DNA from 2 places in the Pseudarthrobacter sp. fls2-241-R2A-168 genome. Region 2 is predicted to be linked to the other one. Evidence: riboswitches for the same ligand, from Rfam matches in the RefSeq annotation. Region 2 holds a riboswitch; the other holds the start of a gene.
What was found. Region 2 has a riboswitch for thiamine pyrophosphate ahead of thiC (phosphomethylpyrimidine synthase ThiC). Riboswitches for the same ligand answer to the same signal wherever they lie in the genome.
Positions count from the first base shown of each region.

Region 1: linked by a shared signal. The riboswitch ahead of QRN11_RS13405 (FAD-dependent oxidoreductase) and the one ahead of thiC (phosphomethylpyrimidine synthase ThiC) in region 2 are both predicted to bind thiamine pyrophosphate.

Region 1 is NZ_JARVSG010000019.1:108,164-112,728, reverse strand. Features, by position in the region: gene QRN11_RS13415 (thiazole synthase) at 1-441, opposite strand, end outside; gene thiS (sulfur carrier protein ThiS) at 445-681, opposite strand; gene QRN11_RS13405 (FAD-dependent oxidoreductase) at 678-2,069, opposite strand; TPP riboswitch at 2,062-2,180, opposite strand; gene thiE (thiamine phosphate synthase) at 2,208-2,945, shown strand; gene QRN11_RS13395 (RNB domain-containing ribonuclease) at 3,078-4,565, shown strand.
Region 2 is NZ_JARVSG010000028.1:18,106-22,670, forward strand. Features, by position in the region: gene QRN11_RS15230 (hypothetical protein) at 1-217, opposite strand, end outside; gene QRN11_RS15235 (VOC family protein) at 370-1,245, opposite strand; gene QRN11_RS15240 (amidohydrolase family protein) at 1,349-2,431, opposite strand; TPP riboswitch at 2,514-2,621, shown strand; gene thiC (phosphomethylpyrimidine synthase ThiC) at 2,616-4,460, shown strand; gene QRN11_RS15250 (alpha/beta fold hydrolase) at 4,447-4,565, opposite strand, start outside.

The sequences.
Region 1 (4,565 bases), on a different contig from region 2:
ATCGTCGTTGGTGTAGGCGAACACTTTGAAGCCCCGGTTGACCAGCTGTTCCGTGGCGTCCACCAGTTCGACGGCGTCCGGCAGGAGCGTCTGCTCGTCCGCGATGACTTCCAGTTTCACCCAGTCGGTTTCCAGTGCCTCGCGGGCCAGCTCGGCCGTGAGCACGGCGTCCCGGGCGGTGAAGCAGCCGGCGGTGTTGGGCAGCACCCGGATGCCGTGGTCCACGAGCAGCTGGAACAGAGAGCCTGTCTCCGCCGTCGAATAGCGGCGCATGGCCACCGTGGTCAGGCTTGTCCCGGAGGCGAGGAGCGCAGCGCCGAGGCCGTCCAGGCTGGGTGCGCCCCCCGTGCCCATGATGAGCCGGGATTCCAGTTCGACGCCCTCAATGACCAGCGGATCGTGGAGCGCGGCAGAGGTTGCAGCAGTGATGGTTTCGCTCATGGGTCAGCCTCCCTGCACAGCCGTGACGAGTTCGACCTCGTCGCCGTCCGCGAGCGCAGTGGCGAACCACTGGCTGCGCGGAACTACCTGGGCGTTGTGCGCCACGGCCACACCGAGCTTCTGCCCATCCGTGGCCTGCCCGTCTGCACCGAGGGGACGGCCGGTGACCTGGCTGACGAGTTGGGTGATGGAAGCACCATCCGGCACGGGGTGCGGGGTTCCGTTCAAGGTGATGTTCATACTGATTCCTTTGTGGGCGGTTGGTGGCTCAGGCGGCCGGTTGGGAAGCGGGTAGTCGCGGCGGGTGTGGCGTTGAAGCGGGCCGGGTTGAAGGGTGCCCAGCGGGGATCCTCGCGGCCGTCCAGGAGGTCCCGGCAGACGGCGGCTGCGGCCGGCGTCAGGTGGACGCCGTGGCGGAAGAACCCGGTGGCCACGATGAGGCCGGGGACGTGTCCGGCCTGTCCCGCAATGCCGTGCGTTGTGGGCACGCGCCCCAGCAGCGGGGCATTGTCCGGGGTTCCGGGCCGGGCGCGGGCGGTGCATTCCAGCAGTTCGAGTTCGGCGACGGCGGGAACCAGCACCTGCGCGTCGCGCAGGAGCTGGTAGACGCCACCGGCGGAAACGGCATGCGCAGTAGCCGGCGCGTCTTCGCGCTGGGTTGCCCCAATGACCACGGTGCCGTCCCGCCGGGGAACGATGTACACCGGAACGCCGTGGACCAGTCCGCGGACGGTGGAGGTCACTAACGGCTGCAGGTGCCGGGGCACGGCGAGCCGCAGGATGTCCCCATAGACGGGCCGCAGCCGAAGGTGCAGGCCTTCCGGGAGTGATTGAAGTTCTGCCGCGTGCAGCCCGTTCGCCACCACGGTCTCTGCGGCCAGGATGGTTCCCCCGCAGGCCAACTGCACGCCGGCAACGGCGCCGTCCTGCCACAGCAGCCCTCGTGCTTTGTCCGGCACCGAGTAGCCGTCGACGGCGCCTGCTACAGCTGTGCCATCGCCCCCGGTCCCGCTGTGGGCACCCTCGCCACTGGTCCTGTTCGCGTCACTGCCGCTGCCGTGTCCGCCGTGGCCGGCGAGCGCCTGGCGCAGGCAGTCCACCAGCAGCCGCGGATCCACCTGGTGATCGGCCGGGGTGTCCAGCGCGCAGGCGATCGCCGGGCTGAGCAGTGGCTCCCGTTGACGGGCTTCGCGGACGGTGAGCGGTTCCACGGTGAGGCCGTTGGCCTGCTGTACTCCGCGCAGGTCCATCAGTGCCCGGCGGTCAGCGGCGTCGGCACCCACGGCGAGGGTCGGCGTCGTGATGTATCCCGGATCAGCACCCGATGCTGCGCGGAGCCCGGCAATAAAAGCGGGCCAGCGCGTCGAACTATCCAGCATCAGCTCCAGAAGGCCCTCCTCCTGATAGTGCAGTTCGCTGACGGGGGCGAGCATTCCGGCGGCCGCCCGGCTGGCCCCGGAACCCGGTGCGTCGTCGATGAGCACCACGGAGCGCCCCGAGCGTTGCGCCTCCCAGGCGATGCCGTGGCCGATCACTCCGCCGCCAATGACGGCGACGTCAGCCCGGATGGTGCCGCCGGCGGGCGCGGCCTGTTGTTCCGTTGCGCCGCGGCCAGATAGTGCACCCATGTGTCTCCTTCCCTACGCCGGTACTAGCCGGATCAGGTCAAGCGGTCGGCTCTGACGCCCTCTCAGCCCGGCGCTTTGTGACAGCTGCCGCGGGCTCCCGCAGTACGAGGCAAGTGTAGAGGAACTAGGCTTGCCCCCATGAATGTGTCCCACACTCCTGCCGCCGGCACCGATGTCCTCAGCACCACTAAAATCAGCAACGGCCTCAGCTCCGCGCGCCTATACCTCTGCACGGATGCCCGCAAGGACCGCGGCGATTTCGGGCAGTTCGTGGATGCCGCTTTTGCCGGCGGCGTGGACATCATCCAGCTCCGGGACAAGACCATCGAGGCCGCAGAGGAGCTGGAACTCCTGGCCGTGCTGAAGGAAACCGCGGAGCGCCACGGCCGGCTGTGGGCTGTCAACGACAGGGCTGACATAGCAGTGCTGTCCGGCGCTCCGGTGTTCCACATCGGCCAGAAGGACCTTCCCCTCGCTGCCGCGCGCACCCTGCTCAACGGCAACGCAGCCATCGGACTGTCCAGCCATGCACCTGAGCAGGTGGACGCGGCTCTCTCGGCAGCGTCCGGACCCGCGGGGCTGGACTACTTCTGCGTGGGCCCCGTGTGGGCAACGCCCACCAAACCGGGGCGGGCCGCCGTCGGGCTTGAGCTGGTGAAGTACGCTGCCGCGGCGGCCAGTGCTGCGGGACAGGAAGGACAGCCCGACGCCGGTGTCCCCTGGTTTGCCATCGGCGGCATCGACCACGGCAACGTTGAGCAGGTAGTGGAAGCAGGCGCCCGCCGCATTGTGGTGGTCCGGGCCATCACGGAGGCGGACGATCCCTCGGCCGCCGCCGCATCGCTCCTCGCAGCCTTGGATGCCCCCGGTTCCTGAGGCTGTCCGGTCTCCGGCGATACGGTTCACTGACCATCCGGTCCGCTGACGCCCGCTACCCTGGTTTTACCGTGCGCCCTTCCCGGCCCGGATGCCTGCATTATCGCCGGAATTCGAGTTAGGCTGATTTTCGTGTCACACCATCGGCTGGCTCCCAACGTCCACGAGCACAACAACGCGCTCGAGGCGGCGCTCAGTGCGCTGCGGACCGAACTGGAGCTGCCTGGCGCCTACCCTGACGACGCCGTGGCGGATGCCAAAGCGGCCGTCGAATCCCTGCAGCTGCCCGCCTACGACCTCACCGCCGTCGAGTTCGTCACCATTGATCCCGCCTCCTCCACCGACCTGGACCAGGCACTGTTCATCGAGCCCGACGGCGACGGGTACCACGTGCTCTACGCCATCGCCGACGTGCCCGCATTCGTCACGCCCGGCGGACCGTTGGACGCGGAAACAAGGCGCCGCGGACAGACGTTCTACGCCCCCGACGGGCGGATCCCGCTGCATCCGGAAATCATCAGTGAACAGGCCGGCAGCCTCCTTCCGGACCAGGACTGCTCTGCATTCGTCTGGGATTTCCGCCTGGACAGTGCCGCGGAGGTCACGTCCGTCGCCGTCAGGCGGGCCCGTATCCGCAGCCGGGCCAAGCTCAGCTACAAGGGCACGCAGGCGGAACTGGACGCCGGAACGGCTCCGCCGGTGCTGAAGCTCCTTAAAGAGGTGGGGCTCAAGCGCGTGGAACTGGAGCGTGCCCGCGGCGGCGCCAGCCTGAACATGCCCGACCAGGAGATCGTCCAGCTGCCCGACGGCGGCTACCGGATCGCTGCTGCTCCCCAGCTGCCCGTGGAGGACTGGAACGCCCAGATCTCGCTGATGACCGGAATGGCAGCGGCCCGCCTCATGCTCACGGGAAAAGTGGGCATCCTGCGCACCATGCCATCGCCCGATGAGCGCTCGCTGAACCATTTCCGGCTGCAGACCGAAGCCCTGGGCAAGCCCTGGGACGGTGAAGTCAGCTACGGCGAGTACCTGCGGAGCCTGGACCCCACCGATCCCCGCCAACTGGCCATCATGCACTCCGCCGGGATGTTGTTCCGCGGCGCTGCCTACACGGCCTTTGACGGGTCCGTGCCCGAAGATGCCGTCCAGTCCGCCATCGGCGCCGCCTATGCGCACACCACTGCCCCGCTGCGCCGCCTGGTGGACCGCTTTGTCCTGGTCATCTGTGAGGCGTTGAGCAACGGCGGCAAGGTACCGGGCTGGGCACGGGATGCCCTGCCAACGTTGCCGGAAATCATGGCCGGATCCGACCAACTGGCGTCGCGGATGGAGAAAATGGCCCTGGACACTGTGGAGGCGGCCCTGCTGGTCAACCACGTGGGCCAGGAGTTCGACGCGATCGTCATTTCCGGTTCCAAGCCCCAAAAGGACAACGGGAAAAACGGCAACGGCAAGAACGGGAACGGCAACGGGAACGGCGGTTCGGGGACCATCCAGATCGCGGACCCCGCGGTTACGGCCCGCTGCGCCGGCGAGCTGGAGCCCGGAACAAAGGTCCGCGTGCGCCTGGTCTCCTCGGATATCGCCACCCGGGAAGTCCATTTCGAGCTGGTCCAATAG
Region 2 (4,565 bases):
GCGAGTCGCTGGCTATGTCCACCATGGTCAGCTCGTAGTCGGCGCCGCCGGCATGCACGGCGGTGCCGGCGAGATCACCAAGCTGCTCAATTTCGAAGTCGCTGATTTCGGGGATGCGCACAGCGTGCGCGGCCGGCTGGCCGCTGCCCTGGTCCAGCACTCCGGCGCGCTTCAGCGCGCCTGCGTGGTCGGCAACAAAGATCTCGGTGAAGCCCATGGGAAGTGCCCTCGTTCCGTCGACGGTGCGGCCGCTCAAGCAAGCGGCACCTGCCGCGCCGGCCGTTCGGCATCAGCCTAGTACACCGCCCCGGCCCCCGCCGCCCGCACCCGTTCCGGCAGGCGGCATCCCAACGGGGTTCGCAGGCGGGCTCAGCGGACTGCGACCCGGATGTTGTTGCGCCAGGGATCCTCGAACCGCAGTTCCGCACCGGTGTGGTGCGCGGGCACCCCGGCGACCTTCAGCCGGTCAGCGAGCGCCCCGACGTCGTCCCCCGAGGGAACTTCGATGAGCACTTCACCCAGGCCAAGAGTGTCCTTGCGGGGCCCCGCCCCGCGGCTGTTCCAGACGTTCATCGCCATGTGGTGGTGGTACCCGCCGGCGGAGACAAAGAGTGCCTGTCCGTGCCAGCCGGCGGTCTTTTCAAAGCCAAGGGTGCCCACGTAGAAGTCCCGGGCCGACTGGACGTCGCCAACCTGGAGGTGGACGTGGCCGACTCCGGCCACTGTTCCGCGCTGGCGCTGCAGGGATTCTTCGGTGAGGTGCTGCTCCAGGTAGCGCTGTGGCGGCAGGGCGAGGCTGTCCATCACCACGTCAGTACCGTTCCAGGACCAGTTGCTCCGCGGGCGGTCCCAGTAGAGCTCAATGCCGTTGCCTTCGGGATCGGTGAAGTAGAAGGCCTCGCTGACGAGGTGGTCAGCACTGCCGGCGAAGGAGCGCGGCTCGAACCGGGCGGCAGTGGCGATGGTGGCTGCGAGGTCGGCCTGGTTCTCAAACAGCAGGGCCGTGTGGAAAAGGCCGGCTTCCCCCCTGCCGGGGAGGTTCAATCCCGGAGCGGGGGCAAGGTGGACCAGCGGCTTCTGGAGCCGGCCAAGGTACAGCCCGCCGTCCTGCTCGGCCACAACTTCAAGCCCCAGTGCACGCTGGTAGTAGTCGGTCATGACCTTCATGTCGCCCACCTTGAGCATCACGGTGCCCATAGTGAGGTCGGCAGGAAGAAGATCCTGGGTGGCGGCTTCTGCAGTCATTGAAAACTCCCGGTGCTGGGGCCCGTCGGGTTGGTGGGCCTGTCACTATTAAAATTACTTGAAGCTTCAATTTATTCCAAGCAGTTTTCAGGTTATCCGTGTCTCAGCGGACGACGCGCCCGCCCAGCACCACATGGGCCAACTCCTGCACCGTTTCCGGAACCTGCCGCGGATCCTCCCGGCAGAGTACGACGTCGGCCCGGGCACCTTCCTCGAGCGCGTCAACACCCAGCCACTTCCGGGCGCCCCAGCAGGCGGCGTCAAGGGCGGCGGCCACAGGCAGGCCTGCATGGTGGAGGGCCAGGATTTCATCACCGATCCGACCGTGGCGGATGACGCTGCCGGCATCCGTTCCGGCGTAGATCTTCACTCCGGCGTCGAAGGCCTCCAGCACCCGCTCCGCCCGCCGTTCCCACAGGGCACGCATATGGGCCGCATACCGCGGGAACTTGGGCTCCGCCTGCGCGGCTATGTCAGGGAAAGTGGCGATGTTGATGAGGGTGGGCACCATGGCAACACCCTGCTCCACGAACCGCGGAAGGTGCCGCGGCAACAGTCCGGTGGCGTGTTCGATGCAGTCAATGTCCGCGTCCAGCATCTGGTCCAGTGTTTCTTCGGCGAAGCAGTGCGCGGTGATCCTGGCACCTTCGTCGTGCACGGCCTGGACGGCGTCCTTGACGACGGCGGCAGGGAACGACGGCGCCAGGTCGCCGGCGCCGCGGTCGATCCAGTCCCCTACGAGCTTGACCCAGCCGTCGCCGTCGCGGGCCTGCTTCCGGACGGCTTCCACCAGGCCGTCGGGCTCGACTTCCTCGGCGAAGCCGCGGAGGTACCTGCGGGTCCGGGCGACATGCCTGCCGGCGCGGATCAGCAGCGGCCCGTTGCGGCTGCCCTGGAGGAAGCGGGTGTCTGCGGGGGAACCTGCGTCCCTGACCAGCAGCGTGCCCGCATTCAGGTCGGTCCTTGCCTGCTCTCCCGCCGTCGCTTCGTCAACGGCGCCACCGGTTCCCAGGCCGATATGGCAGTGGGCGTCAACGAATCCCGGCAGCACCCAGCCATCAAGGATCCTGTCCGGTTCCGCCGCCGGCCGCCGGAAGGTCAGCCTGCCGTCCACGGACCACAGCCCGCGTGCCTCGGTGTCCGGCCCGGTCAGGACGGCGCCGTTGAACTGGATGATCTCTGCCATGGATCTGCCTCGCTTTCCCGCCCGGACAGGCTAGCACCACCGGATGTGACACGGCCCTTCCGAAACAGCTGTGGTAGCTTCTTGGTGACCACACGGGTGCCCTTGCAGGGGCTGAGATCGGGCTGACGCAGCCTGCGACCGTTGAACCTGTCCGGGTAATGCCGGCGAAGGAAGTGAGTATTCCTTGAGTACACCAAATGCACAGCTCAACCCTGCCCAAATTCAGTCCGGCGGCCTGTCCGAAGGCCAGGACCAGCCACCCGTCACGCAGTCGCTGAAGTCCCATTCCCTGGCGTTTGTCGAAGACGCGGCGGCCGGGATACGGGTGCCGGTCACGGAAATCGAGCTGGCGGATTCACCGAACGGCCAGCCCAACGGGCCGTTCCGCGTCTACCGGACCGCCGGGCCCGGCAGTGATCCCGTCCGCGGCCTCACGCCATTCCGGGCTGAGTGGATAGCAGCGCGTGCGGACACGGAAGCTTACGGCGGCCGCGGGCGGAACCTGCTCGACGACGGACGCTCGGCTGTCCGCCGCGGTGCGGCCAGCGCCGAGTGGAAGGGCGCGCGGCCGGTGCCCCGCCGCGCCGTCGACGGCAGGACCGTAACCCAGATGCACTACGCCCGGCAGGGCGTGGTCACCCCGGAGATGCGGTTTGTGGCCCTGCGGGAGAACTGCGACGTCGAGCTGGTCCGAAGTGAAATTGCTGCCGGCCGGGCCATCATTCCCAACAACATCAACCACCCCGAATCCGAGCCGATGATCATCGGCAAGGCATTCCTGGTGAAGATCAACGCGAACATCGGCAACTCGGCCGTCACCAGTTCCATCGCCGAGGAAGTGGACAAACTGCAGTGGGCCACCCAGTGGGGCGCGGACACCGTGATGGACCTGTCCACCGGCGACGACATCCACACCACCAGGGAATGGATCATCCGCAACTCCCCCGTGCCGATCGGAACCGTTCCCATCTACCAGGCACTCGAGAAGGTCAACGGCGAAGCCAATGCCCTGACCTGGGAAATTTTCCGCGACACCGTGATCGAACAATGCGAGCAGGGTGTGGACTACATGACCATCCACGCCGGGGTTCTGCTCCGGTACGTGCCCCTGACGGCCAACCGCGTAACGGGCATCGTGTCCCGCGGCGGTTCGATCATGGCCGGCTGGTGCCTGGCGCATCACCAGGAGAACTTCCTCTACACACACTTTGACGAACTCTGCGAAATCTTCGCCCGGTACGACGTCGCCTTCTCCTTGGGTGACGGACTGCGGCCCGGGGCCACGGCGGACGCCAACGATGCGGCGCAGTTCGCCGAACTGGACACGCTGGCTGAGCTCACGCAGCGGGCATGGGAATACGACGTGCAGGTGATGGTGGAAGGCCCCGGCCACATTCCGTTCCACCTGGTGCGCGAAAACGTGGAGCGCCAGCAGGAGCTGTGCAAGGGTGCCCCGTTCTACACGCTGGGGCCGCTGGTCACCGACGTGGCGCCTGGCTACGACCACATCACCTCAGCCATCGGCGCCACCGAGATCGCCCGCTACGGCACCGCCATGCTGTGCTACGTCACGCCGAAGGAACACCTGGGCCTGCCCAACAAGGATGATGTTAAAACCGGGGTGATCACCTACAAGATCGCTGCCCACGCTGCGGACCTCGCCAAGGGCCACCCCGGCGCACACGAACGCGACGACGCCCTGTCCAAGGCACGGTTCGAGTTCCGCTGGCGCGACCAGTTCGCGCTGTCCCTCGACCCGGTGACGGCCGAGGCGTTCCATGACGAGACGCTGCCGGCCGAGCCGGCCAAGACGGCGCACTTCTGCTCCATGTGCGGACCCAAGTTCTGCTCCATGCGGATCAGCCAGGACATCCGGGACGAGTACGGTTCCGCGGCGGCGCAGGCGGCACTGGCTGATGCCGCGGCAGGGATGCGCGGAAAGAGCGAGGAGTTCCTGGCGGCCGGCGGCAAGGTTTACCTTCCGGAACTGAGCGTTCCCGCCGGAAGCCAGGGCGTCAGGACGCCCTAGGTGACTGGATCCTGCTCACATCCCGGATAAAGGACCGTAGGATGCGGTCCCCCTCCACGGAGTCGTGGGGCCGGTGCCCTCCCGCCGCAGTGCGGTGCAGGGCGC